One region of the Paenibacillus sp. FSL K6-0108 genome, then DNA from elsewhere that is predicted to be linked to it. Evidence: riboswitches for the same ligand, from Rfam matches in the RefSeq annotation. Region 1 holds a riboswitch; the other holds the start of a gene.
What was found. Region 1 has a riboswitch for cobalamin ahead of MHB49_RS08260 (ABC transporter substrate-binding protein). Riboswitches for the same ligand answer to the same signal wherever they lie in the genome.

Region 1 (16,155 bases):
AGCGATGAGTTCGGATTACTCTGTTGTACAACAGCAGGGGTATCCAATGCTGCGCGTGCAGGTTCTGCAAGAACCGTGTTCGATGCTGCGGGGAATAAGATGAGCAATGGGGCGGTGTTCCAGAAAATCGGGCAGGATTCTCCTTCAATCTATACTCCCGGTACGATCAATATCATGTTGTGGATGAACGGGCATATGACCGCTGGAGCGATGGTGAACGCCATTCAGACTGCGGTAGAAGCGAAGGCCGCTGCGTTAGCTGATTTCGGTGTGCTGGATTCGGAAAATGGTCTGACTGCAACTGGAACAACAACGGATGCTATCGTTCTCGCTGTAAGTCAGACTGAAGAAAATAAACCGCTCATCAGTTACGCCGGAACGGCTACGGTCATGGGTGCAGCGATCGGCAGGCTGGTGTATGACACGATAACGGAAAGCCTGCAAGCCGCGCAGGAGTGGAAAGAGAGGACTCACAAGCAATGACATCTCTGCTGAATCAATGGGTCTCCTGGCCAATCTGGACGGGAATGGCCGGAGCTTGGATTATTATAGGGGCATACATACTGGATCGCTGCATCGGAGATCCACGCTGGATTCCTCATCCGGTGATTGGCATGGGAAAGGCCATCTCTGCACTCGAGCGGGCGATAAGGCCGCGGGTGGACTCGAACCAGGCTCTCAAAAGGGCAGGCGTTTTATTTCCCCTTTTGATTGCGGGGGGTTCTTTTGCACTGACTTGGGGATTAATCTATGTGCTGGGTCTTATTCATCCGGCTGTTGCGGTTGTGGCAGAAGTGGTGCTGATCGCAACCACCATAGCCTCGAAAGGTTTGAAGGATGCAGGCATGGAAGTTTATCGCCATCTGAGTCGACAGGACTGGCCTGCGGCAAGACGTTCACTGGGTATGATTGTAGGACGCGATACGGCTCATCTGGATGAACCGGAGATTGTGAGAGGAACGGTGGAGACTGTGGCGGAGAATATCGTGGATGCCATCGTCTCTCCACTGTTCTATGCCCTGATTGGCGGTGCACCACTTGCCATGGCCTATCGGGCCGTGAATACACTGGATTCCATGGTGGGTTATAAAAATGAAAAATACCTTCATCTCGGCTGGGCGTCTGCCCGTCTGGATGATTGGGCCAACTGGATTCCCGCACGGCTTACCGCCTTGCTGTTGATTATGGGAGCCTGGTTCATGAAGCTGGATGCCAGGGGAGCAGCACGCATGGTGTCCCGGGATGCACGACTTCACCCAAGCCCCAATAGCGGCTTTCCCGAGTCGGCGGTGGCCGGAGCGCTGGGTATAAGACTTGGCGGACATAACGTGTATCACGGCGTAGCTTCATTTCGCGCTTATATGGGCGAGCCGACACGTCCCATGCAGGCAGAAGATATCGTGCGAACAACAAGACTTATGTTTTGGTCGGCAGGTTCTTTTGTTTTATTATGTGGGTTGGTCACCTTAGGGATATGGACTGCTGGAGGGGCACTACTATGGAGATAGATGCTGGACATGTTGGCTGCATGCAAAGCCGCGAGATTATGTTGATACGTCATGGTACTACTGCGTGGAACTTGGAAAAAAGATATCTTGGGCATACGGACATCGGACTGCTGCCTGAAGCAAAGCAGGAGCTGTCTTCGCTGCGTGAGCAATTCAGTAATATAACATGTGAAGTCCTGTACTGCAGTGATCTGCTGCGTTGTCAGCAAACACTCACACACATTGCGCCGTCCCGAATGGGACAGGCCAAGTTTGATCCCCGACTCAGGGAGATCGATTTTGGTCAGTGGGAGGGGTTGACCTACGATCAGCTCAAGGACAATCCGCAGTACCGAGAATGGATCGATGCGCCGCAGGAGGTAACACCGCCAAAGGGCGAGCCTTGGAAGGCATTTGCCGAGCGGGTTGATTCATTTATGGAAGAGAACCTGATGTCCTTTTCACCAATATTGCACTTTCCCAGCATAAACGTGCCAAAGGTAGCTGTGATTACGCATGGCGGTGTTATCCGTTATATGGTGTCACGTCTCATTCCGAATCAGGGATTCTGGGATACACAGGTGGTACCAGGACAAGCGATAAAGATTCGCTTGGATGGCGATGGGAAGAGCTGGGTGGGAAGCAGATTGACTTTTCCGTAAATCGGGTTGTAAGGATGTACAATATAACCTATAATCACAACAGAAGTGTGACTTAGCAAGCGCATCTTTGGATGGAGGCCAATAAGCTCTACCGAGGATGCAGGATGCTCACTTGAATGGTTAAACAATATTAGCGACCAAGGGTCCCGCGTGCATGCAGCAATGTTCCATGGGTTCATATGAGGCCATGAACGGCAAACGGGTGAAATAGGGAAGCCGGTGTAAATCCGGCACGGTCCCGCCACTGTAAATCAGGATGAATTCCTGTAAGTCAGGTTACCTGCCCTGGACGTTTTAAACCGGTGTTCCTTCGAGGAAAGGACAGCGTTTCGGGCAGTTCTCTGTGCGTGTATAGCTTCAAGCTGACCATGCACAGATCGCCACATGCGAGACGTCATCCCTGATCCTTACCCAAGGATTGGGGATTTTATTTTTTCATATAAGATGAACCGAATATTACACGAGAACGAAGAGTGCAGAACCAATCTGAAGAAACGAAGTGTTCGCCTAAAAGCTTTCTGAAAGAAAGCTGCATCGGAAGCATACGCTTATAACCGGATTTTTCCCTTTTCAAAAAAGGGGATCAAAAAAATCTGGGGATAACAGCGATCGGAAGATGGTACTGCAATCGTAGTGGCCTAGTGTAAAGTTTTATTGGTTCAACTTATATAGGAACACAAATTCAAGCGGAATTGGGACAGGAGCACTACTCACTAGAATGGATAGAGAAGGGGAGAATGAACACAATGAATTTCAAGACATGGAAAGGCGTAGCGTCACTGCTGAGCGCAGCGATGCTGGCACTGACGTTGGCCGGATGTGGTACAACAACAACGAACGAGGGTACAGGAACCTCACAATCTGCACAGGAGCAATCCCAGGAACAGGCGCAGACCGATCTCAAAACACAATATCCACTCACGGTTACAGATGCTACGGGTGAATCGTTTACGTTTGACAAAGCACCAGCCAAAATCGTATCCGTATCTCCGGCTGAAACGGAATCCCTGTTTGCACTCGGATTGGACGAGCAGATCGTTGGGGTATCCGACTATGACGATTATCCGGAAGCAGCAACAAAGAAACCAAAAATGGGCGGCATAACAAAGCCTAATGAAGAGTCTATCATTGCAGCTGAAGCAGATATCGTATTTACTGGTATCTCAATGAGCGAAGAGTCGGTGAAGAAACTGCGCGATCTGGGCATTACCATTTTCAAAACAGATCCGAAATCAGTGGATGATGTGATGAACAACATTGAAACATTTGGTAAAATCACGGATCATCAGGAAAAAGCACAGGAGATCATCACCCAAATGAAACAGGATGTGGCTGATGTAACTGAAGCAGTGAAGGCAGTTAAACCGGAAGAGAAGAAAAAAGTATACGTTGAGTTCTCCCCAGGCTGGACTGTGGGTAAAGGCGAATTCATGGATGAATTGATTACACTGGCCGGAGGTAACAACGTAGCTTCCGACTTGACTGGCTGGAACCAGATTAATGAAGAGAACATTATCGCTTCCAATCCGGACGTCATTCTGTATGCGAACGATGTCATTGATGAAAATTCCAAAACATTGGATCAAATCATCAAAGCACGCAGCGGCTGGGATCAAATCACGGCTGTGAAAAACGATGCAGTCATCGGTCTGGATGCCAACCTGTTGAGCCGTCCGGGACCACGGGTAACCCAAGGTCTGAAAGAAGTAGCCAAAGCGATCTACCCTGATCTGTTCAAATGAGTAAAAAGCTGGCAGTGTACGGAACGGCCGGAATTGTGCTGCTTGTATTAACCGTGCTTATCTGCACGGGCATCGGTTCGGTTGCCCTGCCTGTCCGGGACATTGCGCGCATCCTGCTTCATCGCATTCCCTGGCTGGGCGATTGGATTATTCCTGACTGGAATACAGCAGCAGAACAGATCATATGGAAGGTCAGATTCCCACGTGTACTGCTTGCCGTGCTTGTAGGTGCATCGCTGGCGATTGCCGGAACTGGATTCCAGGGGGTTCTTCGTAACCCTCTGGCTGATCCGTTTACCCTGGGCGTATCGTCCGGTGCATCGGTAGGTGCGGCTTTTCTGATTTTTTTCGGATTGCAGTATGCGCTGATTGGAATCTGGACTCTGCCACTGGTCGCGTTTCTGACGGGAGTAGTCACATTGTGGTTTGTGCTTGCCCTCGCTCGTGAGGGACGTAAAATACCGACACACAGCCTGATTCTGGCTGGCGTGGTCATGCAAAGTTTCCTGGGGGCCGTAGTCTCCTTCCTGTCGACCATGTCGAAGCAGACAATCAATGAAATTATATACTGGACGATGGGAAGTCTGGCACTGCGTGGGTGGTCGTATACGGCCATCCTTTTCCCGTATTTTGTGCTGGGACTGGTTTTTCTCTGGAGCCGTGCGCGTTCGTTGAATGTGCTCGCCTTGGGGGAGCGACAGGCCGCGCATATCGGGGTTCAGGTGGATGGATTGAAGCTGTCAGTGTTAGCTGTGGGTACGCTGCTTACGGCAGGAGCTGTCTCCGTATCCGGTGTGATTGGCTTTGTCGGATTGGTTATTCCGCATATTCTACGGCTCATCGTCGGACCTGATTATCGCTTGCTGGTGCCTTTGTCGGCGATTGGGGGAGCCATCTTCATGGTCTGGGCAGATACGATTGCACGCTCATTGCTGGCTCCAACCGAAATTCCGCTTGGTGTGGTTACGGCTTTTGTTGGAGCGCCATTCTTTGCGTATCTGCTGCACCGGAACAAAAAGCTGCGGAAGGGGATGATGCCATGAATACATTCATGAAAACAGACCTTACGGAGATCAGGCCTATGATTACGGTCACGGGAGCAGGTAAAATGTATGGTAACCATCGTGCTCTGCATGCGGTGGACTGGCAAGTCACAGCGGGTGAATGGTGGGGCGTTGTTGGTCCAAACGGCAGTGGAAAATCGACGCTGCTTCAGCTGCTTGCCGGAACCGAACAGCCGAACGCAGGCAGCATACAGATTGATGGACGCGACATTTCCTCATACACCCGTAAAGATCTGTCGCGTATGATTGCGGTTTTGCAGCAGGATGGTTTGCCGGCCATCTCTTATCCCGTAAGGGATGTTGTCGAGATGGGGCGTTACCCTTACCAGAACTGGCTTGGAAAAGAAACGTCGAATGGAGCAGCGGTAGTGGACCGGGTCCTGGAGGAGCTGGGTTTGAGTGACATGGCCGAACGGCCTTTGGATGCACTTAGTGGCGGACAACGGCAGCGGGTGGCGCTTGCCAAAGTCATGGCTCAGGAACCCAGGCTATTATTGCTGGACGAGCCAACCACTTTTCTCGATATCAAATATCAATTGCAATTCATGGAGTTATTATCGACGTGGCGTCAAAAAAATCATATTACGATTGTGGCGGTGCTGCATGATCTGAACCTGGCCGCGCAATTTTGCGATCACATTCTGGCACTGCGTGAAGGGACTTGTGTGGGCAGTGGCACACCTCATTCGTTGATGACGGAAGAGAACATTCGGGAGATCTTCCGGGTGAGCCCGGCCATGGTGAATCATCCCGACAATGGATTGCCCCAGCTGTTGCTAAGACGAGAGAAATAATGAATGAAGTGGGGCGCCCCCCATATTTTGATAAAGGAAGTGCTGGCTGTATGAATAATGAACAGGTGTTGGAACAGTTAATTGGTCGGATCGAAGGTCTACATGAGGAAGTTGCGGCGGAAGCTTCCGCACATGTGGATGCATTGACGAAGCCACCCGGCAGTCTGGGCAAGCTTGAACAGCTGGTTATTCGTCTGGCGGGGATCACTGGTGAGGCTCGACCTTGCTTTGATCGAAGAGCTGTCATCGTTATGGCTGCGGATCATGGGGTGGTTGAAGAAGGGATCAGCGCTTTTCCAGCTGAGGTAACGCCGCAAATGGTCCTGAATTTTCTAGCAGGGGGAGCGGCTGTTAATGTGCTTGCGCGTCACGCTGGAGCTCATGTGATTTGTGTGGATATCGGCGTGAATGCCGATTTAGAGCATCCGGACCTGGTCTCCCGCAAAGTGCGAAAAGGTACAGCCAACATGGTGAAAGGTGCTGCAATGACCCGGGGCGAAGCGATTCAGGCCATTCTTGCAGGAGCTGAAGTGGTCTCCACCGAGGTAGCGAAGGGAACGCAGTTGTTTGTGACTGGAGAGATGGGGATCGGCAATACAACCGCAAGTGCGGCGGTGATGTGTGCATTAACCGGAACAGCACCCGCTTCAGCGGTTGGTCGGGGAACTGGCGTGGATGATGTCGGTTTGCAGCGTAAAGCCGCAGTGGTCAGCCAAGCCCTCAGCGTAAATGCTCCGGATGCAGACGATGCACTCGATGTGCTGTGCAAAGTGGGCGGACTGGAGATTGCCGGACTGACAGGCGTGATTCTCGCTGCTGCTGCAAACGGATGTCCTGTTGTTGTGGATGGATTTATCTCCACTGCTGCCGCGTTGATTGCAAGTCAGCTTGCTCCGCTCAGTACTGAATACATGATTGCCTCCCACACATCGCATGAAAGTGGACATGCAGCGTTACTGCGTGAGCTTGGTCTGAAGCCCATGCTGGATTTGGACATGCGACTGGGTGAAGGCACAGGAGGCGTGCTTAGTCTTCATTTGATTGATGCGTCATGCCGCATTCTGAACGAGATGGCGACATTTGCAAGTGCTGGCGTGTCTGATGGCACAACGGAGATTCAACCTACGGAGTCTATATCAGCTTCTGCTGATTCATCGGTACAAGGAGAGGTATCCCCATGAGTGTACTTGTGACGGGCGGGGCGCGAAGTGGCAAAAGTTCGTTTGCCGAGCGTCTCTGTATGCAGCGATCCTCTGAGGCTTGGTATGTCGCTACGGCGCAGGCTTATGATGACGAGATGCGCGAGCGGATACGTCTGCATCAGAGCCAGCGGGATGAAGCAGGATATCTGTGGCACACGGTGGAGGAACCGCTGGCATTGCCTGAATTAATTACACGAATGGGAGAGTCCCATACAGGTACGTCTGCACCCACCATATTGGTAGATTGTCTGACACTTTGGCTCAGCAATGTACTGTTAGCGCATGAACATGAGCCGGTGCAGGTGCTGAACGATCATATGGACGCGCTGGTAGCAGCTATCCAGTCGTATCCGGGTCTGCTCGTGCTTGTCACCAATGAAGTAGGGGACGGAATTGTGCCGGAGTATGCCTTGGGTAGAAGATATCGGGATTTGGCGGGTATTCTCAATCAGCGGATTGCTGCGATTTGCCGCGAAGTGTTTCTGGTGACAGTGGGCATTGCCATTGAACTGAAAAGCAGGGAGTATCGTTTATGAGTAAAGGCGATTTGGAACAAAAACATGCGGCTGCGGCCGCTTTTCAATTTCTGTCCCGGTTCCCGGTAAAAATGCAGCTTGATTTCGTTCCGCCATTACTGCGGGAGAGTGTGGTGTATTACCCGCTGGTTGGTGCGGTCATCGGATTGTGCGTCTGGTTGGGCGGAGCCGTGACAGGTGCGCTTCTTCCGTCGTTTCCGGCGGCGGTATTAACCTTGACGTTATGGGTATGGCTAACCGGAGGTCTTCATCTGGATGGTTGGATGGATACGGCAGATGGTCTGCTCAGTTATCGCACCCGTGAGCGAATGCTGGAGATTATGAAAGACAGTCGTGTGGGGGCCATGGGCGTGATCGCTTGTGTCCTGCTGTTGATGATGAAAGCGTCATTAATTGCTGACTTTATCGCACGTGGCAACTGGGCTTACGGCGCTCTGCTCATCCTGCCGATGATCTGGAGCCGATGGTTCATGGTATATGCCATGGCGAATTGGCCGAATGCCCGTAAGGACGATGGACTGGCTGTCCTGTTCAAGGGATTGGGAGAGCGGAGAGAGGTCCAGCGTGCACGCAGCTCTGCCATCGGGCTAACCATTCTGGCAGGAGTTATCACGTTGGCAGCGGTATGGATCTTCCAGCCGGATACAGTCATGTTTCAGGTACAGGCGATGGAGAATGGTTTGGGGACGTTACCATGGTGGCTATACCCTCTTACAGCGATCATTGCGGTGCCATTGGCTGGTTATGTGATTGGAAGATTCGTTGCCGGGCGGATCAGCGAAAGGCTGGGTGGACTTACAGGGGACACATATGGAGCCATGAATGAGCTGCTTGAGGCCGCACTGCTAACGGTACTTAGTCTGTTACAGGGATTCTTTTTGATATAACGCTGAGCGTGGAGGTGAGGGAACATGGAAGATACGTTTGTACAAACGTCCGAACAAACGGCGGCGGTATTAATGCTGCAAGGGACGGCATCGGATGTGGGGAAAAGCGTAATTACGACGGCCTTATGCCGAATATTCAAACAGGATGGCTTCAGGCCGGCACCGTTCAAATCACAGAATATGGCGCTGAATTCTTACGTGACGGAAGATGGCAAGGAAATCGGAAGAGCCCAGGGGGCGCAAGCCGAGGCGTGCGGTATAGAAGCGACGACGGATATGAATCCGATCCTGATCAAGCCGGTTAAGGATATGCATTCCCAGATTGTAGTACATGGTGTGCCCTTTAAACAGATGAGTGCGTGGGATTATCGACAGCATTTCCTGCCCGAAGCCAAACAAACGGTCATGGATGCACTGAATCGGTTGCGCGCGACGTATGATATCGTGCTGATGGAAGGTGCGGGCAGTCCTGCGGAGATTAATCTGAAGGATCGGGATATCGTTAACATGAATCTGGCGGGCTGGGCAGATGCTCCGGTTATTCTGATCTCGGATATTGATCGGGGCGGTGTCTTCGCCTCCATTGTAGGCACATTAGAGCTGCTTGAGCCACATGAGGTTCAGCGTGTAAAAGGATTTATCATCAACAAGTTTCGTGGAGACCTGTCCTTGCTGCAGCCTGGCTTGGACTGGCTTGAAGAACGGACAGGCATACCTGTATTGGGCGTATTGCCTTACATAACCGATATCCAGATTGAAGCGGAAGACTCCGTGGTACTGGACTCCATGCGAAATGGAAAATCCGGTCAGCAGGAGCTGGACCTGGCGGTGATTCGTTATCCGCGTATTTCCAACTTTACAGACTTTGATGCCCTTTCCCGTGAGCCGGATGTAAATGTGCGATACGTGACTTCTCCCGATGAACTGGGACATCCTGACGCTATTCTGCTTCCGGGTACGAAGGATACGATTGGAGATCTGGCATTTCTGCGAGAGTCGGGACTGGAGCAAGCGATTGCGAGCCAGACGGAGCGTGAACATGTTCAGCTTGTCGGGATATGTGGTGGATATCAGATGCTTGGTCAGCATCTCAACGATCCATATGCGGTGGAAGCCAACCAGATTCAGGAAGCCAAGGGCTTGGGATGGTTGCCATTATCGACGACCTTTCTACAGAACAAACAAACGGTAAGAGCCTCCGGTCATGTACAAGAGCATCATCCGATTCGTATACACGGGGAAGACGATGCAGCAAGCTCGTTGCCTATTGAAGGTTACGAGATTCATATGGGTGTTACCAAGTGTCATGATCCTGAACGTTTAACCCCTTTGTTCAAAATTGCGCATCCGGGAGGCCAATCCTTCAATGAAGGCTGGGGAACGAACGACGGTAAAGTGTGGGGAACGTACCTGCATGGTTTATTTGAAAGCGATCTGTTCAGGCGTTCATGGCTTAACGGTCTGCGTGAAGGAAAAGGTCTTGCTCCGCTGCTGGAGACGTACAGCGCACGTGAACGAAAGGAAATGGAGTTTGACCGTGTAGCTGAATCATTACGTTCTTCATTGGATATGCAGCGTGTATACGAGATTATGGGCCTTCAGGCACCTGAATAAAGCAAAAGAATACCCCCATGCGTGGCAACGTTCCCTTGAACCTCGAACGAAGCGGGCATGGGGGTATTTGTGTGCCTAATGTTAAAGTTTGATTCGAAAATGGAAACAATGGGTTAAAGGTATACCTGTTAGTTTATTTTGAAGTTCTTCATGGCGGCTTGCAGTTCTACCGCTTGTTCATGCAGATGGCGTACGGTATTGGAATGGGAGTCCATCTCATTCAATTGAAGATCCGCTGTAGAAGCAATCTCTTGCATGCTTTGACGGGACCTGGACGTGATCTGAGCTGTTTCTTCCACAGAAGCACTGACTTCTTCAGCTCCAGCAGATACTTGCTGGGTAGAAGCAGATACCGTCTGAATCGTCAGATTGACGTTCTGGATTAATTCGTTAAGCTGCTGGAATGCTGAACCTGCCTGTTGAACCACATGAGTACCTGATCCAATCTCTTGGGTTACGCGATTCATGGCTTCAACGGAACGTTCGGCATCCTCACGAATGGTACCCAGGTAATCGGAGATTTCCTCCGTTGCTGTCTTGGATTGTTCCGCCAGTTTGCGGACTTCACCGGCAACGACTGCGAACCCGCGTCCATGTTCTCCGGCACGTGCTGCTTCAATGGAAGCATTGAGGGAAAGCATGTTAATCTGTCTGGTAATCTCAAAAATAGATTCAACAATGGTGCCTATGGCGATCGAGCGCTCATTCATGGTTTCAACATAACGCAGAGATTCACTTGCAGTTTGACCCACACGCTCCATCTGTTGAACAGCATCCTGAGCCAGACGGTTACCGTTAACCGCTTCGTTAGCAGCATCTCCGATTTGCTCGGATACTTCGGCAGAAGAAGAGGCAATATGCATAATGCCTTGCGTAATTTCTTCCATGGCTCTTGCATTTTCAGCTGCGCTGGAAGCAATACTTACACTGCCTTTCTCGGCGCTTTCGGCAGAACGGCTGGAGTCTTTTACCATACCCGACATGGATTCAACCCGCTTGAGCAAATCGTTGGAGCCTTCCACAACTTCATTGGATGTAGAGAGGGCGCGGCTGATCATTTCTTTTAGATTATGAGTCATCGTCTGGAAGCTTGAAGCAAGCTGTGCAATCTCATCCTTGCCTTTAATCTGAAGCTCAGCAGTCAGATCTCCTTGTGAAATCTGTTTGCTATGTTGAACGAGCTTGATGATTGGCTTGGTTACACGTTTAATCATGCTTGTCGAGATGAGCCATCCGAGCACAAAGACCAATGCCGTGATACCGAGGCACAACCAGAAGATCTGTGCAATTTTGTCCTGAATGAATTGGGCATCCATGCTGACAGCCATGATCATGTTGCTTCCTGCGATTGGAATAAAGGCTGCTTTATGTACACCGAAGGAATCGGCATAAACCTCGCTGATTTCCATTTCTTTCTTTTCAGTGGCTGTATTCATTGCTGAGACTACGTTGATCTCATCTCCGGCTTTCATGCCCGAGGAGGTATTTGCAATCACAACGTTAGCTTTACCATCTTGTATGGCCACGACGTAGGCTGCGTCTAGATTATGCTCTTTGGCCTTACCAGCCAAATAGGATTCGACGGTCAGCGCTGCACCCTCGGAACCTGCGCCGCCACTTTGCACCTGCAAAATTTTGGATGCGGATGTGTTTTTGTATATATCCTGAATGGACGTATTAAGGACCTTGTCGAACTGCGGAAGTACGTAGCTTTGCATAATATTCATGGAGACGGCATAGAAACTGATACTAAACAACAGGGAAGCAACCAGCAATACGAGGAACAATGTGCCCCTGATTTTACCAGCAACGGTGCGATTTCGAAACATATAATCATCCTTTCACGTCATGTTCATTAACATTGTCGCTTTTCCGTTATTGTAAGACTAAATACCAACGAAGAAAGGCCTAATTTTCACGTTGAGAAAACTTGGGAATAAGCGGATATACCTATATTACAAAATTAACCGGAGGTTGAATACAATAATTTTCACGATTCAGTGTATTTTTTTCAGAAATAGATGAATTTATTACACGCATATTACATAATATCAATTAATACCTACCAGAATAGTTTGTTATGTGATATATTGTTGAATATCGCTTTTGAGCGAGTAGAAAACCGGGATATCCGGTTACTCACACTGAGGAGGATTTATACAAATGAATACCTTTTTAATCATTTTGAACGTCGTGGTTATGCTCGCTCTTCTGGGTGTCCTGTTCTGGATGCAGAAGAAACATGTTTCCTTTACGAAGCGTGTATTTGCGGGTTTGGGCATTGGGGTTGTATATGGCGTCATTTTGCAATTGATTTACACGTCTGATTCTGAAATTATTACCAAGTCGGTCGATTGGTTTAATCTGGCCGGTTCAGGATATGTTCGTTTGTTACAAATGGTCGTGATTCCATTGATTATGGTTTCCATTATTTCGGCCATCATGAATCTGAAAGGCAAGCAGAATCTCGGTAAAATGAGCCTTTCGATTATCGCCATCCTGCTCATCACAACGGCGATTGCCGCGAGTGTGAGTATTGTGACGAGCTTGAGCTTCAACCTGACTTCCATTGAGATCGAAGGTGGAGACAGAGAGCTTGCACAGGGGCAGAAAATGGAGGAACGTCTCGTTGACGTGAAGGACCAGACGATTCCACAGCAAGTACTGGAGTTCATTCCGTCGAATCCATTCGCGGACATGACCGGAGAGCGTCGTACTTCCACACTGGCTGTTGTTATTTTCTCGGCCTTTATCGGTGTGGCAGTACTCGGATTGGATCGCAAAAAACCACAGCAGGCGGAAACGTTCCGCGGCATGGTCAATGCGGTATATGCGGTGGTTATGAGAATCGTAACACTGGTGCTCAGGCTGACGCCTTACGGGATTTTGGCACTCATTACGAAGGTAACCGCCACAACGAACCCGGATGAGATTCTGAAGCTGATCAAATTCGTCATTGCTTCCTATGTGGCGTTGATCGTGATGTTCATCATCCACCTGATTATTATCTCACTGTTTGGATTCAATCCAATTACGTATGTGAAAAAAGTTCTGCCAACACTGATCTTTGCTTTCACATCCCGTTCAAGTGCTGCAGCGATTCCGCTTAACGTGGAGACACAAACGAAGAGACTGGGTGTATCGGACGGAATTGCGAACTTATCGGCAAGTTTCGGGGCGACCATTGGTCAAAACGGCTGCGCCGGAATCTATCCGGCCATGCTGGCGGTCATGATTGCTCCTACGGTCGGGATCGATCCGATGAGCTGGGATTTCATCATTACTCTGATTCTGGTAGTCGTAATCAGTTCATTCGGCGTAGCCGGTGTAGGCGGCGGGGCAACCTTCGCTTCCCTGATCGTGTTGTCCACGATGAACCTGCCGGTAGCTTTGGCAGGATTGCTGATCTCGGTTGAACCGCTCATCGACATGGGTCGTACGGCGCTGAACGTGAACGATTCGATGACTGCAGGTCTCGTATCCAGCAAAATTTTGAAAGAAAACGATCAGGATACATTCAATGATCAAAGCCGTGATCTGGATTCCGCTGTTCAGGTGTAATTCGGACTCATAATAGGCGGATGGCAGTTACAGCCACAAGCCAAGCGAGGCAGCCGTTCTTCGGGTTAATCCGGAGGGCGGCTTTTTGCTCTTAGCATCCTCCTAGGTATACCGTAAATATCACCTGAAGCCAGTTGGAGTTATTTAGTCCTGTTCAACCTTGGGGAAATGTGATAGAGTATTCATGTTTTGGCCCGGAGCCAAACCGCGGTTCGTAACCATCCCGCGTAATCAAAACTAGGAAGGCAGTGTATGAATTGTGTTTAATTTAGGATGGGGAGCGCTTTTTGTTCTCGTAACGTATGGATTTTTCCTTTTGTGTTACCGTTTGTTCGGTAAAAAGGGTCTTTATGCCTGGATTGGTGTGGCTACGGTTATAGCCAACATTCAGGTGACCAAAACGATAGATATCATGGGTATCGTTCTAACGCTGGGCAATACGATGTATGTCAGTATGTATCTGACCAGTGATCTGCTTAATGAGAAGTATGGACCAGCTGAGGCGCGTAAAGCCGTATGGTTCGGGTTCTTCACATTGATTATGACAACCGTGCTGATGCAGATGGTATTGTTCTTTGAACCGGCATCGACGGACTTTGCACAGGATTCGATGAAAACCTTGTTTGGTCTGCTGCCACGTTTGGCTCTCGGAAGTCTGACAGCCTATTTCATCAGTCAATTCCTGGACGTACGACTGTACACGTGGCTGCGTAAGGTTGCGCCAGGGCGAAATCAGCTGTGGATACGTACCAACGGCAGTTCGATCATCAGTTCGTTTGCGGATACGCTGGTGTTCTGTACGATTGCGTTTGCTTTCATTTATCCATGGGACGTCTGGCTTGAAATTTTCTTGACGACATACGTGATCAAATTTGTATTGACCGCGGTAGGAACGCCGTTTCTATATGCTGCACGAAGCTTTAAATTCAAGGATGAAGCCTAGACTCAACGTTAAGTTCGTCCGCAGAATGCTGAATCCAAACACAAAAGTCCCGCAAAGCCATGCATTCATGGTTTCGCGGGATTTTTTGTTACGGCCAAAAAGGATTAGTCCGTCAGAATTTGCAGCTCTTTCGGATAGGACGTTAGCACCTCAACGCCATTTTCCGTCACAAGTACATCATCCTCGATCCGCACACCGCCTGCGCCGGTTACATAAATGCCTGGCTCAATGGTGAATACCGTACCTTCCTCCAGAATGTCCATGTTCTGACCATGCAGGGAAGGATACTCATGCACGTCAATGCCCATTCCATGTCCAACTCTGTGCAGGAAGCGTTCGCCATATCCGGCTTCTTCCGTAACCTGGCGTGCTGCACGGTCAATATCCGCACAGGTGACGCCTGGCTTCACTGCACGAATGGCAGCTTCGTTTGCTGCGAGCACCGCGTTATAGATGGTTTTGAGTTCAGGCGAAATGTCACCAAAAGCAAATGTGCGCGTAATATCTGATGCATACCCACCAGCGTAGACACCCATATCAAACATCAACAGATCGCCATGCTGCAATTTGCGCTCACCCGGTGTGCCGTGTGGCAAGCCGGTTTTGGGTCCAGTGAGCACCATGGTATCGAAGGAAGGACCGTCTGCACCCAGTTTCTTCATCTGGTATTCCATTTCGGCAACCAATTCGATTTCGGTTACACCTGTACGAACGTGGGACAGTCCTTGGCGAAGTGTCTCTTCGATCAGATGAATGGCTTGGCGAATGCGAGCGACTTCATCCGGTGTTTTTTTCACACGCAAGGTGCGAAGCAGCGGGCCGACATCTTCAAAGTTGGCAACGCCCAGCGCGGCGGTCAACTGTTCATAACGTGCGACAGTTACGTACTCTTTTTCGAGACCTACGCGGCCCAGACGTCCCTGATAACGCTCAAATAACGCGTAAGGATTGTCCGTGTCTGAATGCGTGGCAATGTTGGATACCGAAGATGCGGCTGTGGCAGCTTCCTCGTCGAGTGCTGGCACAATCAAAAGTGGATCTTCGCCGCGTGCAAGAACAAGCCCGAGGAAACGCTCATGCGGATTGCTCGCAAAACCTGTTAAATAGTAAATATGTTTCGGATCTGTAATCAGCATGGCGTCCAATCCTTGCGTAGATAGACCAGCTTCCAGCCGGGATAAAGGAGTTTGATTCATGAGTGTAGTGTCCACCTTTCAGTTCGTTCTATCTTTCTATTATAGAAGAATATCGTGGAAATCCAAATGGAAGCAGCATGATGACCGGGAATTAGCGTTAATTCCCCGTTTAAGTGGTAGAAGGGAAGGGTAATACAGGGCGAAACCGCGCAGGGTTACTTACTTACTTACTTACTTACTATGGATTAGACAGTTCTTGAAACTGGGATTACACGATATAACAACGACATTAGAAGGGAGATATATTCATGAATAATCGACTAAGCGTTCCGTTGTATGCTTCGTTACTCAGTATGGCGCTATTAACAGCCTGTGCTTCGAGTGACCCGACGACAGGATCACCGCAGACGTCACAAGAACAGGGTACGGGTCAGGGACAGGGACAGACAGCAGAAGGTGGCAATAACGCTGCGAGTGGTAAGGAAGAGGAAACAGATGAGAATGCTGTCATTCCTTACGAGGCTTCC
Region 2 (16,155 bases), 2.4 Mb from region 1:
ATAAGCAGAGCCGGTAGCGAATCCACGCTCGCCTGCGGTGGAAGCGATATTGATAATGCTGCCGCTGCTTTCCTTGATCATGCTTGGCAGCACAGCACGAGTTACGTAGTATGTACCCATGACATTAACATGCAGGATGCGTTCCCATTCTTCCGGGTCCATGTCCAGCAGTGTACCGAAGCTTGCAATGCCTGCATTGTTGATCAGAATATCTACCGCACCAAGCTCCATCTCAATCGCAGCCACAGCTGCTTCAGCCTGGGTGCGATCGGAGATATCAGCAATGGCACTGGTTACTTTTACACCGTATTCCTGGCTCAGTGATTGCTGGAGAGCCTCCAGATCGGAGGCCGTCCGAGCGATAAGTCCGAGATGTACACCTTCCTTGGCAAGTGCTTCAGCAATGGCACGGCCAATACCTTTACCGGCGCCAGTGATGACCGCCGTTTTATTTTTAAGTTCCATGTGGGTAACTCCTCCTTAGAATTGGACTAGCATTTAATTATACTATATTACCCACAGTTCGAATATTTGCTTCATTATGACTTAACATTATTGTTTGATCTTTATGCTTCCGGAAGTGGTACGGGCTTTGATGACATCACGGCTTACCATTGGGGAATCAGGTATATTTACATCACCCGAAGTAGCCTGTGCATCGTAAATGCCGTCAAAATCGGGCGCTGCTTGTATGGAAATATCTCCTGACTGTCCCGATACATCCATTGGACCGGAAACTTCTTGCTCGATCTTCACACTGCCGGAAGTGAATTTAACATCTGCCGCACCGTTCAATTGCGTAATTTTGGTATCTCCCGATTGTACACTGCGAGTCACATCACCATTTATGCCATTCAACGTGAAACTTCCGGAAGTTTGTTTTACTTCCATGTCTCCCGCAATTGCCGCAGCTTTAATGTCTCCTGAAGTTAGATCCAGTTGAATGGTTGGTACTGTAATGTCCTGGAGATGGATACTTCCAGACGTATTGTTAATATCCAAGGTATTGGCATGCAGACCCTCCAGGTCCAGATCACTGGAAGAAGAGACGATGTTGACTTCATCCAGCTGATGTCCTTCTGGCAGAGCAACCGTAATCTTTTGCCGTAGATCATTCCAGTAAAGGGTGAAAAATTGCAAACGCATGCGTTCCTTCTGAGACAACGTAAAGGTTCCATTCGAAAGCGTGGCCTGTTCAAAAGCTTCAATGGTGGCCTGGTCCCACTTGCCATCCACTTCAATGTAGCCATTGGAATCGGGACTTACGATGAATTCAACATCTGCACTGAAGTTGGCATTCATCATGATATTGTGCAGCTCATCATTTTTGAATTCCCAACGTTTGGAGTAGTCCTCTCTTTGGTCTCCGAACTCAACTCCGTATATGGAGGTTCCAAGCAAACCGATGCCGATACATAGTATCGCTAGAGCGATCCATTTTTTGGTGCTCATGATTAGACATCTCCTTTCATCGTCTTTTGATTCCATCTTATATACTGAAGAGTAATTAACTTAAAGGCTTTAAAAACCGATTTGGTCGCAAGGGCGAATAGAATGCCTATCCCGAATACTCCAATTGAAACAAACAATTCAGAATACTCGAAATGGTCGAGATATAAGAAATCCACTGCAGCAGCGACCGGGGCTAATACCAGCAGCGACAGACTGGCAATCGTGAGCCATACCGACCACAGAGTCAACCCTAGTGGAATCGCGAGTATGATGTTCAGGAAAAAAAGTCCGATTGCCGTGAAGAAGTTGCGAGCAGCGCGATTTCCCCTTTGCTGCGGACGCATTTCTTCAAATGTTGGTGCATAGAACGGATCAGATCCTGGCGTCTGTGCATCATACCGATAACCGAGTGCTTCTTTTGCAATCTCGACCGGATGCCCCAGTTCCCTGGCAATTTCTTCTTCCGGTCTTCCTTCCCTTAATCCCATCTCAAAATGCTGTTCATAATCAGCGAGCAACTCTGCCCGTTCCAGCGGGTCCATCGGTCTTAGATGAACCTCCATTGCCTGCATGAATTGTTGTTTATTCATTGGGGGTACCTTCCTCTATAAGATTTGCGACACTGCGCACAAAACTATTCCATTCATTCGTAAGGGTCTTCATATAGTCACGGCCGGTATCAGACAATTTGTAATATTTACGCGGCGGACCTTCACTGGATTCCTGCAGGTAAGTTGTACAATAGCCGTCATTGACCAATCTTCGCAAAAGGGGATACAGCGCACCTTCCGCCACTTCAATATGTTGGGATATCGCCTGAGCCAGTTCGTAGCCATAACGATCCTGGCGGTTGATCAGAACAAGCACGCATAGCTCCAGCACCCCTTTTTTGAATTGAATATTCGCATTCACTTGGGTTCCTCCTTATTGCTCTATCCAATCACTAGTGTGTATTGTTCAGTAGTTATGAATTCATCATAGCATCCGGTACTATTTAATGCAAGGTAGTGATTTTAAAATAGTTCCTTGTCACGATGTACCTCTAAGTTGAACTAACTCCTTTATCTCTATAACTCAATCTATAGATCAGCATACGCAAAACCCGGATCGGGTGCTTCCGTCTGAGGACGGATTCCGATCCGGGTCTATGGGATGAAGATGTATAACGATAGGCGCTGCAGCTTTTGTTATTCCTGTGCTTCCAACACCTTGAGGTCTTCAACGGCAGGGCCTTCAATGACTTTGCCAGCATAGTCGTAGCGTGAGCCATGGCATGGACAATCCCAGGAGCGTTCCCCTTTATTCCATTCCACCTCACAGCCCAAGTGGGTGCAGGTAGTGTCCACTAGAAAGAGTTTGCCATTCGGATCTTTGTAGGCGCCAGCCCGTTTGCCGTCATGGCGAACAACAGACCCTTCATCGTTACTGAGTTCTCCGACGTTTCTGTGAATAATGCCCACTTTGCCGGAAATTAGTTCCTTGGCTACATTGGCATTCTCTACAATGAAGTTTTTCACTCCAGGATCTGCCTTGAACCTTGCAGGATCGAATACAGCTGCGTAAGAGTTGTCCCGTCCAGTAATTCGATCCGTAAGAATATGTCCAGCCATCGTTCCTGTGGTCATGCCCCACTTGGCAAAACCCGTAGCTACATAAACACGCTCATGTCGGCCAGTGATCGGTCCAATGTAAGGGACCTTGTCGAGTGAAATCAGGTCCTGGGCTGACCAGCGAAACGGAATGTTGCGAATGCCAAATGTTTCGGCCGCATAGCGCTCCAGATGTTCATAGTGACCAAACGTACAGATGCCTTGTCCTGTTTTGTGATTTTCTCCTCCGAACAGGATGTGTTCCTTGCCTTCATGGATCACGGTGCGAAGTGAACGATAGGGTTCATCATCCGAGAGGTACATCCCACCAGTAAACGGCTTCTGAGGCTCAACAACAACAGCATAAGAACGTTCAGCGTGCAGCCTTGTAAAATAAAACCCAGGGTCGTAAACCGGAAAATGGGAGGCGACAACGACATGTTCGGCCGTTACGGATGGACCGTTCTCATATGTTCGCACATGTAGCGAGGCGTCTTCCTCTACATCGGTTACCGTTGTATGTTCGTAAATGCGGACACCTTGCTTAACTGCAGATTCCAGTAGGTAATGTAGATAACGAAGCGGATCAAAGCGAGCCTGTCCCGGCATCTTAATGCCTGCCCTGGATGGGACAGGGATAGGAAGGGGATCAACCCATTGACCCGGAATATCCAGCTTGCCATAGGCGGTCAGTTCAATTTCCAGCTTCTTGAGGTTCTCCTCGGATTGAATATAGACGTAGGCATCTTCCTCAGCCCACTGACAATCGATCTTCTTCTCTTTCACCAGATCGCGTATCCACTTGGCTGCTGTCGCATTGCCTTCATAATACATGCGGGCCTGTTCCTCACCAAAATGATGCAGCAATTCATCGAATATCACGCCATGCTGCGCGGATATTTTGGCGGTTGTATGGCCGGTTGTGCCATCCAGTATTTTTCCAGCTTCAAGCACAACCACGCGCATACCTTTCTGGGCCAGCAGATAGGCGGTTGTGATGCCCGCGATTCCTGCACCAATAATGGCTACATCGGCAGTTGTATCTTCTGTCAGTTTCGGATATTCATTGAATGTATTTGTTGCTCTCCACAGCGATTCCGGAATGGAAGGCAAACCCGTGGAGGGCTGTTGGTGGTCACTCACTCGATTTTCCTCCTTCAATATTCTCCTTCATTAAGGACTATGCTTGGCTCAATAAGAACGTCATACCTATACTCCTATCCATGATTACCATACTGTGCCAGAATAAAACGGTTGTCCTCATACTTTCCCGAGGAAAGTTCACATTTTCCTATGGAGCCCCCCTGTTTTTTTTGGCAAACATGCTATATGATAGTTTTATCGAAACCGTTTTAGTAAATAAAAAGAAGAGTTAACGATGGCCTGTAAATTGCTTGTTATAAAAGGTTATATCTTCGAATTGTGAGGTCGGATACATCAAGATTACATCGTAATTATTTGCTGGTTATGTATTCGCTATCATTCCGAATAAATCTAATAAATCAATGAACACCCAAAGGAGATTCCATATCATGACCAACCAAACGAAATATCCCTTCCAGGATACAACGCTCGAACTGGATACACGTGTAAAGGACCTCGTATCCCGTCTGTCGGAAGATGAGAAAATCGAATCCATGCTGCAATACCAACCCGCAGTAGAACGACTGGGTATCGCAGCATACAAACACGGCACAGAAGCAGCTCATGGTCTGGCTTGGCTTGGCGAAGCGACTTCCTTCCCGCAGCCGGTAGGGCTGGCGTGTACATGGGATGCGGACCTGATGAAAGAAATCGGCTCCGTGATCGGAGACGAGGCACGTGTATTTTACAAACGCAATCCAGCAGTAAACGGTCTGACGCTGTGGGCACCTACGGTTGATATGGAGCGTGATCCGCGTTGGGGTCGGAACGAAGAGGCTTATGGTGAAGACCCGGAACTGACTGCTGAGCTGACAACGGCTTTGGTTAAGGGAATCCAGGGCGACCATCCGAAGTATTACAAGGCGGTTGCCACGTTGAAGCATTTCCTTGCAAACAATAATGAAGTGGACCGCGGCAGTGGTTCATCGAGCATTGATCCACGCAACATGCGTGAATATTATTTGAAGGCGTTCGAGAAACCGTTTAAAGAGGGCGGCGCGCAGTCCATGATGACCGCGTACAACTCGATTAATGGTACACCGGCATTGCTGCATCCGTTTGTAAACGAGATTGTGAAGGGCGAATGGGGCATGGATGGCTTCATCGTGAGTGATGCAGGGGACGTCATGGGGATCAAGAACGATCATAAATACTATGATTCCCACACACCAGGTACAGTAGAATCCGTCAAAGCCGGAATTGACAGCATTACCGATGATGCGGAGCTGTCGAAGCAGGCGCTGCGTGAAGGATTGGAGCAGGGCACACTCACCATGGATGACATTGATCTAGCGTTGTTTAATACGTTCCGTGTCCGTTTCCGTCTGGGAGAATTCGATCCGGCTGAGGGCAATCCGTATGCTTCCATTGGTGAAGAAGCGATGATGACGGAAAAGGCGAAGGCTCTGTCATTGAGAGCAGCGAGAGAACAAGTGGTATTGCTCAAAAATGATCAAGGCACACTGCCGCTGGATAAAACAAAATCCGGCAAAGTGGCTGTGATTGGTCAACTGGGCGGAACAGTCTATCGTGACTGGTATGCAGGCACCATGCCATATAGCGTATCCCCGCTTGAAGCGATCAGCGGCAAAGTAGGCAGCGACAAAGTTGCGTTCAAGGATGGTAATGACCGCATTACACTTACTTCCGCAGCAAGCGGCAAGGCTGTCGGGCTGGCTGGAGATGAGAAATCATCCATCATTGCTTCAGGAGATGCCGAGACATTTACACTGAGTGACTGGGGCTTTGGCAGCTATACCCTGCAGGCAGCAAGCAACGGCAAATATCTGACAACAGATGAAGAAACGGTTACGGCATCGGCGGATGAAGTATATGGCTGGTTTGTGAAGGAAGTATTCCATCTGTTGCCGCAGCAGGATGGAAGCGTGGGGCTAACGACTTGGAACGGCAAAACCGTAACAGCACCGAATGGCGGAAACGATGCGTTTGCCGTCTCCGAAGAGTTGAAATCCTTTGGTGCTACGGAAACATTCAAAAAGGATATCGTGGTGAATGGATTGGAGGAAGCGGTAGCGGCCGCGAAGGAAGCGGAGACGGCGATTGTATTTGTCGGCAACAATCCACTTGTGAATGGTAAAGAAGAAATCGACCGTCCAGGTCTGGATCTGGCTGAATCCCAGCAGCGTCTGGTTGAAGCCGTATATGCAGCGAATCCAAATACTGTTGTAGTTATCGTGGGAAGTTACCCGTTCACATCCAACTGGGTACAGGAAAACATCCCGGCTGTATTGTATACATCGCATGCAGGACAAGAGTTGGGGAACGCTGTGGCTGACGTATTGTATGGCGATTATGCGCCAGCAGGCCGCCTGAATATGACATGGGTACAATCGGCAGATCAGCTGACCGATATCAGAGATTATGATATCATTCAATCCGGACGTACGTATCAGTATTTTGAAGGTGACGTACTGTACCCATTCGGACATGGATTAACGTATGCATCGTTTAAATACAGTAATTTGGAGCTTAACCCTGCCCAGGCTGGAGTGGATGAGTCCGTTACTGTGCATGTGGACGTGACAAATACAGGAACGATCGCCAGTGATGAGGTTGTGCAGTTGTACGTGCGCGCCGGACAGTCACGTGTGAAACGTCCGCTCAAAACATTAAAAGGTTTCCGTCGTCTTCATATTGAAGCTGGAGCTACAGTAAAAGTCAGCTTCACACTGCCCGTTCAGGAACTGGCGATCTGGGATGTAACCCGTGATCGTTATGTGGTCGAAAGCGGCACCTACTCCATTATGGTGGGCAAATCTTCTGCCGATGTTCAGCTTGTTGCTGACCTGACCGTACAAGGCGAGACTATTCCTGCACGTAATCTGGGTGTAGCTACTCGTGCTGAGAATTACGATGCATACTTCGGTGTGGATCTGGATGAGAGCAAGGAAGGCGGAACTTCTGTCCGTGTGATTGGGGAGCAGGGATGGATTGCCTTCAAAGATGCGGATCTGGGCAGCGGGGCAGCAGCGCTTGAAGCTCGTGTATCGGCAGAACAGGCAAATGCGGTATTGGAAGTTCGACTGGGCGCACCTGACGGTACACTGGCAGGACACGTGGAACTGACACAGGGCGAGGCACAGCAGTGGGCCACGGTTAAGGCAGACCTGCAAGGCGTATCGGGTCAACAGGATGTATACCTCGTGTTGTCCGCAGGAGTACGTGTCAGCCATTTCGAGATTCGTTAAGTCAGATAAAAAGATATTGCCAGAATAAACAAATAGAATGATCGTAAATGACAAAAGCCTCCGAAGGAATTCGGAGGCTTTTGTCTGCATGCACAAGCTTCGTTTAGATGGAGGAGTCTGCCGTTACTCGTTCTCTTGCCGTACGGGCAGCGTCAACCATGATGCTCAATGCATCAACGACTTCGGCTTTACCACGTGTTTTCAGTCCGCAGTCAGGATTCACCCAGAACAGATCTGCTGGCAGCACTTGAAGTGCGCGCTCGATCATATTCAACATCTCGTCCTTGCCTGGAACACGCGGACTGTGAATGTCGTATACACCGAGTCCGATGCCTTTGTCATACGTATTCTGCTCGAAGCTGCCTACCAGTTCCCCATGGCTGCGGGATGTTTCAATCGAGATTACATCTGCATCCAGGTCGCTGATGGCTTCAATAATATCATCGAACTCGCAGTAGCACATGTGGGTATGCACCTGCGTTGTCGGTTTTACGGTTGCAGTAGCCAAACGGAAGGATTCCACGGCCCATTGCAGGTACTCATCCCACTTGCTTCGTTTGAGCGGCAGTCCTTCACGCAGAGCCGGCTCATCCACCTGAATCATCTCAATGCCTGCTTGCTCCAGCGCTTCAACCTCGTCCCGAATGGCGCGAGCAATCTGGTAGGATACTTCGCTGCGCGGAATATCCGAGCGGACAAAGGACCAGTTCAGAATGGTTACCGGACCTGTGAGCATGCCTTTCACCGGTTTGCTGGTCAGTGTCTGGGCATACGCCGTTTCTTTCACCGTCATCGGTTCATTGAACAGCACATCTCCGTAAATGACAGGTGGTTTCACGCAGCGTGAGCCGTAGGATTGTACCCAGCCGTTTTTGGTGAAGGCGAATCCGGTCAGCTTCTCACCGAAAAATTCGACCATATCGGTACGTTCAAACTCACCGTGCACAAGCACATCCAGACCAATTTCCTCCTGAATGGTGATCCACTCCTGAATTTGCTCGCGCACATAGGCGTCATACTGCTCCGCGTTCCATTCGCCTTTGCGGAAGAGGGCACGTGCCTTACGCACGTCTGCCGTTTGCGGGAAGCTGCCAATGGTTGTCGTGGGCAGCAGCGGGAGCGACCATTTTTGCTGCTGCAATTCGCGCCGCTCCTGGAATGACGCGCTGCGAAGCAGCTGCTCGTCAGCGTGCACCCCAGCAGGCGAACCGCTCAGGCGTGTCCGTGATTCGGACTCGCTCAGCAGGCGCACCGCTTCGGTGCTCGCCTCCACGCGGCGGCTAGCTTCAGCCACAGCCGCTGCCGGGTCCGCCTGCTTCGCACCGCCGGACAACAACGTGCCGAGCGTCGCAATTTCCTCCAGCTTCTCATCGGCAAAGGCCAGGGCATTGCGCAGTACCGGATCAAGCGCGCTCTCCTGAGCGGCAGTAACCGGTACATGCAGCAGGCTGCAGGAAGGCTGAATGATCAGCTTGCCTTCGGCAGCGAATTCAGTCACCTGCTCCAGCAGCTTCGCCGTCTCTGCGAGATCGGCGCGCCAGATGTTGCGCCCGTCGATGACACCGGCGCCCAACCATTTATCCTGCGGGAAGCCATGCTCCCGCAGGCTGGCCAGGTTGCCTTCATAGCCGTGGACCAGGTCCAGGCCAATTCCGGCAACAGGCAGTGCTGTCACGACCGGATAAGCTTCCACCGATTCGAAGTACGTTTGAAGCAGCAGCTTCAATTCCGGTGCTGCTTGTGCCAAGGCAGCATACACCTGCTGCAGCAAGGCTTCATCCTCGTAAGAGACCGCCAGCGTCAGAGCTGGCTCGTCGATCTGTACCCACTGTACACCTTCTGCCTGAAGCTCGGACAGAAGCTGGGCGTATACCGGAACGAGGCGTGTAACGATCTCGGCGAAGCGTTCCGCGTCATAGCCTTTGGCGAACCGTACATACGAGTATGGTCCGACAACGACGGGTTTACCCTCCAGCCCAAGCTCCTGCTTCGCTTCGCGATAGGCGGCAAGGGGTTTATTTTCAAGCAATGCAAATGCAGTATCATTATGAATCTCGGGTACGATGTAGTGATAGTTGGTGTTTAGCCATTTGGTCATCTCACAGGCCGTTGCCTGGTCATTACCCCGGGCCATAGCGTAATAGGTAGATACGGATACCGGTCCGCCTGTATGGTTAAAGCGCTCAGGGACGACGCCAAACATCGCCGATACATCGAGAATATGGTCATAGTAGGAGAAGTCGCCCACAGGAATCAGATCGAGCTGCTGTGCCTGCTGTTTCTTCAGATCCTGCAACCGAAGAGTGGTCAGTTCCTGATGAAGCGCGGATTCATCGATTCGGCCAGCCCAGAAAGACTCCAGTGCTTTCTTCCATTCACGTCCCGCACCGATGCGGGGGTAACCGAGGTTGCCTGTCAGAACTCGTGCCTGTTGTTGCTGTGATTGCGACATGTAAAATTCCTCCTCATTATAATGGTGAACTCATCATTCAGGTTGAAGCTACGGTGTTGTGTTTCATTTGAAAGCATCAAAAAAAGGCGTTCCTTCCGATTCCGTACCCCGAGAGACAGGCATCATGAATGACGACTGTGCACAAAGATAGAATGGGAAAGAACACCTGCTATAAGTCATTTTAGCGGCTGCTCTAACACCTCCCTATCTTCCGTAGGTCATGCGATGCTGTCGAAACAGGCAGGTCTCCTGGCTTACGGATCATGGTCTTGAACATGTCCTTCCCGGTGGATACACCAGTGGATTGTTTATGTACAGACTCCCCGTTTACAGTGGCGGGACCGCGACGGATTTGCACCGTGCTTCCCTTTTAAGCCTGACTACGCATGAAGCGCAGTCGGCACCTGTTTCCGTGTGCAGAAATGTGCGTACACATCTCCGGCTATGAAATTGAGTGACCAAGCATAGATGATAGATTATATAATGATGCAATCGTCGTATACTTGCTCTTATGCTACCAATCATAGACGATAACCTATTGGCTTGCAACATATATCATTAATCCGATCGGAAATGAAATAGAGTCAGTTGAAACCTTGGTTTATTAACAGATTTGACTCCTTAAAATGACTCTTCAAAATGAACTAAATGAACTGAATATCCATCATCACACGTTGTGCTTGATTCTCCTCAAATAAAAAACGTTACCCTGCATCCAACTGCAAGGTAACGATTGTCTGACCAGCCCTCGTTGCTTCCACATCAATGATGCGCTGATTACGACTGCCCCGAAAAGGAAGAGACACATCACGCTCAGCTGCGATATAAGGCCCATCAATTATGACGTCACATAGCCGGGATAACTCGGCACGCGACGGTTCTGTAATCAGCTCCTCGTATACAAACCCCGTGTAGGCCCATACCGTCAGATCAGGCCGAGCAGCTCGAAGCTGCCGAACCCAGGATGCACACTCCGCAGCAGAGAAAAAAGGATCACCTCCGCATAACGTAACCCCTTCCAGCAAGGGATGGGAGGTCACTTCATGCAAAATCTGCCGCTGCCGCTCCTGCGTGAATGGTTCACCTGCACGGAAGCTCCAGGAGTCCGGGCTGAAGCAGCCCGGACAGGCATGTCGGCATCCACTGATGAACAACACGGCACGCAGGCCAGGCCCCTCATTCACCGATTCCGGGATATAACCGTACAGATTCACCGATGCTTCACCCGGTCTCTCACTTCGGCCTGCTTCGCCGCATTGAAGCGAACCTTATAGTCCCCGGTCAGATAGCCTGTCACCCGGCGCAGCCGCTGGAAATGCACATGGTTTTCATGAGCATCACATCCTGGACATACATCTCCAATGACACCCTCATAGCCACAGGACGGACAGCGGTCGATCGGATGATTAATGGAGAAATACCCGATGTCCTGGGCCAGCGCGTATTGCACAATCCGTTGGAAAGCTGATGTATTGGCCCTTACATTCCCGTCGAGTTCGACGTAAGAGATCGCTCCGGCATTACATAAGGAGTGGAAGGGAGCTTCCAATTCAATCTTGCGATAGGCAGGAAGGGGGTGATAGACCGGAATGTGAAATGAATTAGTGTAGTATTCCCGGTCGTTGACCCCTGCAATGCTGCCGTATCTCTCCATATCAATCTTGGTGAATTTGCCGGATAGGCCCTCAGCAGGCGTAGCAAACAAGGTGATATTCAGGTTATGCTGCTCACTCATCCGGTCGCAGAACTCTCTCATTGTACGAATGATGTTCAAGGCTTCTCGGTGTACATGCAGATCTTGTCCATGGTGACGGCCATAGAGAGCGGTCATACATTCAGCAAGCCCGATAAAACCAAGGGATAACGTACCATGCTTCAACAGGTCGGCCACCGTTTCATTTGGAGCCAATTGTTCACCGCCTTCCCATACCCCTTCCCGCATCATGAAGTCCGACGCTTTGGCAGGCTGGTTCGTCTGAATTCGATATCGGTGCAGCAGTCCATCCGTAGCATTGTGCATGACGGTTTCCAGCGCCTTATAGAAGCCAGCCCGGTCTGCGATGGCTCTTGCTCCTTGGCAGATCCCATATCGAATGCCGAGCTTGACCAGATTAATGGTATTAAAGGAAAGGTTCCCTTTACCGCTCTGACGATTGCGTCCGAAGCGATCTGCCAGTGTACGTGTACGACATCCCATCGTGGCAATGATTGTATCCGGATCTTCCGGTCGATAATAGGGCAGGTTGAAGGAGGCATCCACATTGACAAAATTCGGATACATGCGCCGTGAGGAGCAGGTCACAGCGAGCCGGAACAGATCGTAATTCGGATCTCCCTCAGATTGGTTAATGCCTTGCTTGCACTGGAAAATATGTTGTGGAAACACGGGCGTCTCCCCGTTGCCGAGTCCACGAATGGTCGCTTCCAGAAGCGAGCGGGACACGAGCCGGCCTTCGGATGAAGTACACAGTCCGTAGTTCAACGAAGTGAAAGGAATCTGTCCGCCAGCACGACTGCTCATGGTGTTCAGATTATGGATCAGAGACTCCGCAGCCTGTCCGGTCTCCAGTTCCGTTTCTTCACAGGCAAAGGCAAAGGCTCGTGGACACTTCTCCTTCGCGTCATCACTATTCAAATGCAGCTGTTCATCCTCAATCTGTGCATTTTCCCCAAAAAGTCGCTGCCCTTTCCGGTAATGCTTACGAAACGAACGCTTCACATAAGGTGCGAGATCCCAGTCGATTTTATTGGCGGATACCCCGCCGTATTGGCTGTTCTGCTGGGATTGAAAAATAATGGCGACCAGTGCCATGGCTGACATGATCGTCTGTGGTGTACGAACCGAACCGTTGCCAGTGTTGAATCCAGAGGCCAGCAATCGGTCAAACGGGATAAAGATACAGTTGGTCGTTCCAAGAGCATACTGATCCAGATCGTGTACATACAGATCTCCGTTCTCCACAGCTGCAGCGAGCTCCTTCGGCAGCACATGACGCAGAGCATGCCACTTGGCGGTCTCCGAACCGAGCCTGCTCATCTTGCCGCTAAATGAGTCTCCGTTCAAATTGGCATTCTCCCTCAGGGTATCGGCGTCTTCCGCGCCGATAATTCGTCTTCCCAGGTCTGATAGCAGATCGGATGCCGGTGGAGAGGCATACTCAAGCATGTTCATGTCAGGTTCCTCCTAAATAATGAAATTGAAAATGTATGGGATAATGTCCATTCATTGAACACTACATGTAGAGTTTCTTTATCCATTTATAAACTATATATTGTTATTTAGGTGTGATAATGATCACATGAGAGAAGCTGGTCAACTGTCATGATTTGTAGCCCTGAATGATAAAGGTTTTCAAAGCTGGAGGGTAAGCGTATAATTTCTATTTACCGTGCAAGTTCAGTTGACGATGCTTGAAAAAAAGGATAGAAAACTTCATATATGAATAGTTTGTGACAGCTGTTTCGATATTTGAACCCTCGTTAATCGATTGAATCATACTGTGGAATACGGATTAGAAATGCAGCTAAGACAAGAGGGGTGAGTCATGGAAACGGTAAGCATTACAAGGGGCTTCTATGAAAATATACAGGAAGCCGCGTCTCATATTGTTGACGTATTAAGCGGAATCTTAAAGGTGAACACCATCTTCGTTGCCACGAATGATGGCGTGACCAATGTTATTATCGAGGCTTTTAACCGCGAGGAAGAGTTGATCGCCAAAGGTAGTGAACTTCCATTTGAAGCTTCATATTGCAGCTTGGTATTGAGAGATAAGGGCAGCAGTCTGATCATCACGGATACATGTGAACACCCTCTTACAAAATCAATGGACGTAACAAGCGGACTGGGCAATCGTTTCTTTGTGGGGATTCCCATCATGCGGAGGTCCGGGGATACGTTCGGTACGATCTGTCTGATGGATGATCCTGATTATGTGATAAGTGAAACGGATATGAAAACATTGCAAGCCATGGCCGTTTTTCTAGGATATGTTGTGGATCTGGAAGATACGCTTCAAGTTCAGGAACAGAAGCTGAGTGATTCGGAGCAATTACAAGCGCAATTGCAGGCAGAGAAGGAACGTGCGGAGTCTGAGGCGATGACCAAGACGCAGATGCTGTCGCTGATGAGCCACGAGATTCGTAATCCACTGAATGGCATTCTGGGATTAACGGACCTGATGCGTACACCGGATATGTCGGAAGAGCAGAGAGAATATGTGAATATGATTGAATCCAGCGGTAATCTTTTGCTCTCCCTGCTGAATAACATGATGAGTTTTAACGTCAATGATGCAGGCAAAACGGTTGTACACGATGATCCATTTGATCTGGTAGCGACGATTGAGAATACTGTTTATCTCTATGCGGGATTGGCGCTGAGCAAAAATATTGAACTGGGACTGAACCTTGATCTGAATGTATCTCAGGTTTACGTCGGGGATGAAATCAAGATCGGACAACTATTGGCACATGTCATTCAGTATGCCATAGATTCAACACGGACAGGTTCAGTGTTGGTTACAGCAACCGTGGAGGGTGGAGATGCAGAAGGGGCTGGCACGCTTCAACTCCATGTGAAGTACACTGGGAGCATGTTGACATCGGACAACAAGTTTAAATCCTTTAACAATCTGGATGCAAATATAAGTACACAAAAGCTCGTTGGAACCAATCTTGGTTTGGCGGTCAGCCAGAACCTTGCTATCCTTATGAACGGCCGTATTCAGGTGCACGGCATGGGAGAGAAGGAGACAGAATTTGAGATCTGCCTGCCGCTCCGCAGACATTGGGAACTGCCTCAGCTTGCCAATATTCAACATCGACTGAAGGGAAAGAAGGTCTTGCTTGCCAAGGACCCCGACATTCTGCAAGGGGCTTCTTCCCTGATGCGCAGATGGGGGATGGACGTGCATATGACCTCAATTACGTCCGAGGCGTACAATTGGCTGCAAGAAGGTTTTAAGCCCGATGTGGCCGTTGTGGATATGGGTCTGCTGGAAGGCGGTGCTGTGGATTTTGTACACCAGCTGAAGCGCTTGATTGCAGATCCCCCGGTGATTGTTCTGATTCCGTATGGTATGCATATTGATCCGCATGAGGCGGAAGTCTTTGATGCGGTCCTAACCAAGCCGGTAAAGCAGGCCGATTTGTTGAATGCTTTAAGCATCATTGTGCATTAAGGACATGAGCAAGGATGTTAAACCAGGCGTACCTGTCACGGGTGCGCTTTATTTCGTTATTTTGAAGGAGGAAGACTCTCGAACAAGCAATTCTGAGTCGACTTTGAATACACGCTTGTCCTGAAATTCATTGGTGTTCATCATGTCAATCATCTTTTCCATCAGAATGGCTCCCATCGTATACTTGGGCTGGTTCACTGAACTTAGCGTAGGATGGATATATTTGCTGATTCGATTGTTGTCCACGCCTACGATAGCCAATTGCTCAGGTATGCTTATTCCGTATTCCGTGCATGCCTTGTACACGCCCAGAGCCATCTCATCATTAGCCGCATATACAGCAGAGAAGGACAGGCCTTTGTTAAACAATCTTTGGATGGCCTTGTACCCGCCTTCCTCGTTGAAGTTTCCATTCTCGATCAGCTCGGGACGGAACGGAATCTGATAATTACGCAAGGCTTTCAAATAACCTTCAAGCCGTTCATAGCTGTCGATCGCTTCAGGATAACCGTTCAGGAAAACGATATTTCGATGTCCGGCCTCAACCAGATGCTGAACAACTTCCTGGGAGAATTTTACGTTGTCCGTGTAAATACACGGGATCTGGTCATGTTCGATATATTTGCCAACGATGCCAATGCGGTAACCCTTATCCGCAAGCTGAAATAATTCCCCGTCTGCCAGCATGGGAGTGATAATGATGACACCATCGATGGTTCGATCCAGCAGCAAATTGAGATATTCACTTTCTCTTTCTTTCTGGTTATGGGCGTCACATATAATAACCTTATAATGGCGAGCATAGGCTATGTTCTCAATGCCTTTAATAATTTCGGCATAATAGGAGTTGTTGATATCGGGAACGATGACGCCAATCGTCATGGTTCTCTGTGAACGAAGATTCTTGGCTGCTGCGTTGGGGTGATATCCCAATTGCTCGATGGCGCGCATCACCTTATCTTTGGTCTTGGTGCTAACCTTACTATGCTGATTAATGACCCGCGATACGGTTGCCGGGGACACTCCTGCAATGGCAGCTACATCAATGATTTTGACATCCATATTCTTCACAACTCCAAATAAATGATTGACAATTAATTCAAATTCATTATAATTCCAAATGAAAA

Region 2: another riboswitch for cobalamin. It lies ahead of metE (5-methyltetrahydropteroyltriglutamate--homocysteine S-methyltransferase); the one in region 1 lies ahead of MHB49_RS08260 (ABC transporter substrate-binding protein).

The regions. Positions count from the first base shown of each region.
Region 1 is NZ_CP150288.1:1,816,848-1,833,002, forward strand. Features, by position in the region: gene MHB49_RS08245 (adenosylcobinamide amidohydrolase) at 1-483, shown strand, start outside; gene cbiB (adenosylcobinamide-phosphate synthase CbiB) at 528-1,508, shown strand; gene MHB49_RS08255 (histidine phosphatase family protein) at 1,499-2,149, shown strand; cobalamin riboswitch at 2,304-2,452, shown strand; gene MHB49_RS08260 (ABC transporter substrate-binding protein) at 2,887-3,891, shown strand; gene MHB49_RS08265 (FecCD family ABC transporter permease) at 3,888-4,934, shown strand; gene MHB49_RS08270 (ABC transporter ATP-binding protein) at 4,931-5,749, shown strand; gene cobT (nicotinate-nucleotide--dimethylbenzimidazole phosphoribosyltransferase) at 5,800-6,930, shown strand; gene cobU (bifunctional adenosylcobinamide kinase/adenosylcobinamide-phosphate guanylyltransferase) at 6,927-7,487, shown strand; gene cobS (adenosylcobinamide-GDP ribazoletransferase) at 7,484-8,374, shown strand; gene MHB49_RS08290 (cobyric acid synthase) at 8,399-9,988, shown strand; gene MHB49_RS08295 (methyl-accepting chemotaxis protein) at 10,117-11,817, opposite strand; gene MHB49_RS08300 (L-cystine transporter) at 12,152-13,549, shown strand; gene MHB49_RS08305 (queuosine precursor transporter) at 13,809-14,492, shown strand; gene MHB49_RS08310 (M24 family metallopeptidase) at 14,597-15,688, opposite strand; gene MHB49_RS08315 (PQQ-dependent sugar dehydrogenase) at 15,937-16,155, shown strand, end outside.
Region 2 is NZ_CP150288.1:7,022,231-7,038,385, reverse strand. Features, by position in the region: gene MHB49_RS31915 (3-ketoacyl-ACP reductase) at 1-465, opposite strand, end outside; gene MHB49_RS31910 (DUF4097 family beta strand repeat-containing protein) at 553-1,452, opposite strand; gene MHB49_RS31905 (HAAS signaling domain-containing protein) at 1,455-2,042, opposite strand; gene MHB49_RS31900 (PadR family transcriptional regulator) at 2,035-2,364, opposite strand; gene MHB49_RS31895 (FAD-dependent oxidoreductase) at 2,640-4,184, opposite strand; gene MHB49_RS31890 (glycoside hydrolase family 3 C-terminal domain-containing protein) at 4,574-7,393, shown strand; gene metE (5-methyltetrahydropteroyltriglutamate--homocysteine S-methyltransferase) at 7,497-9,845, opposite strand; cobalamin riboswitch at 10,067-10,268, opposite strand; gene nrdG (anaerobic ribonucleoside-triphosphate reductase activating protein) at 10,550-11,059, opposite strand; gene MHB49_RS31875 (anaerobic ribonucleoside triphosphate reductase) at 11,056-13,017, opposite strand; gene MHB49_RS31870 (histidine kinase dimerization/phospho-acceptor domain-containing protein) at 13,391-15,028, shown strand; gene MHB49_RS31865 (LacI family DNA-binding transcriptional regulator) at 15,077-16,090, opposite strand.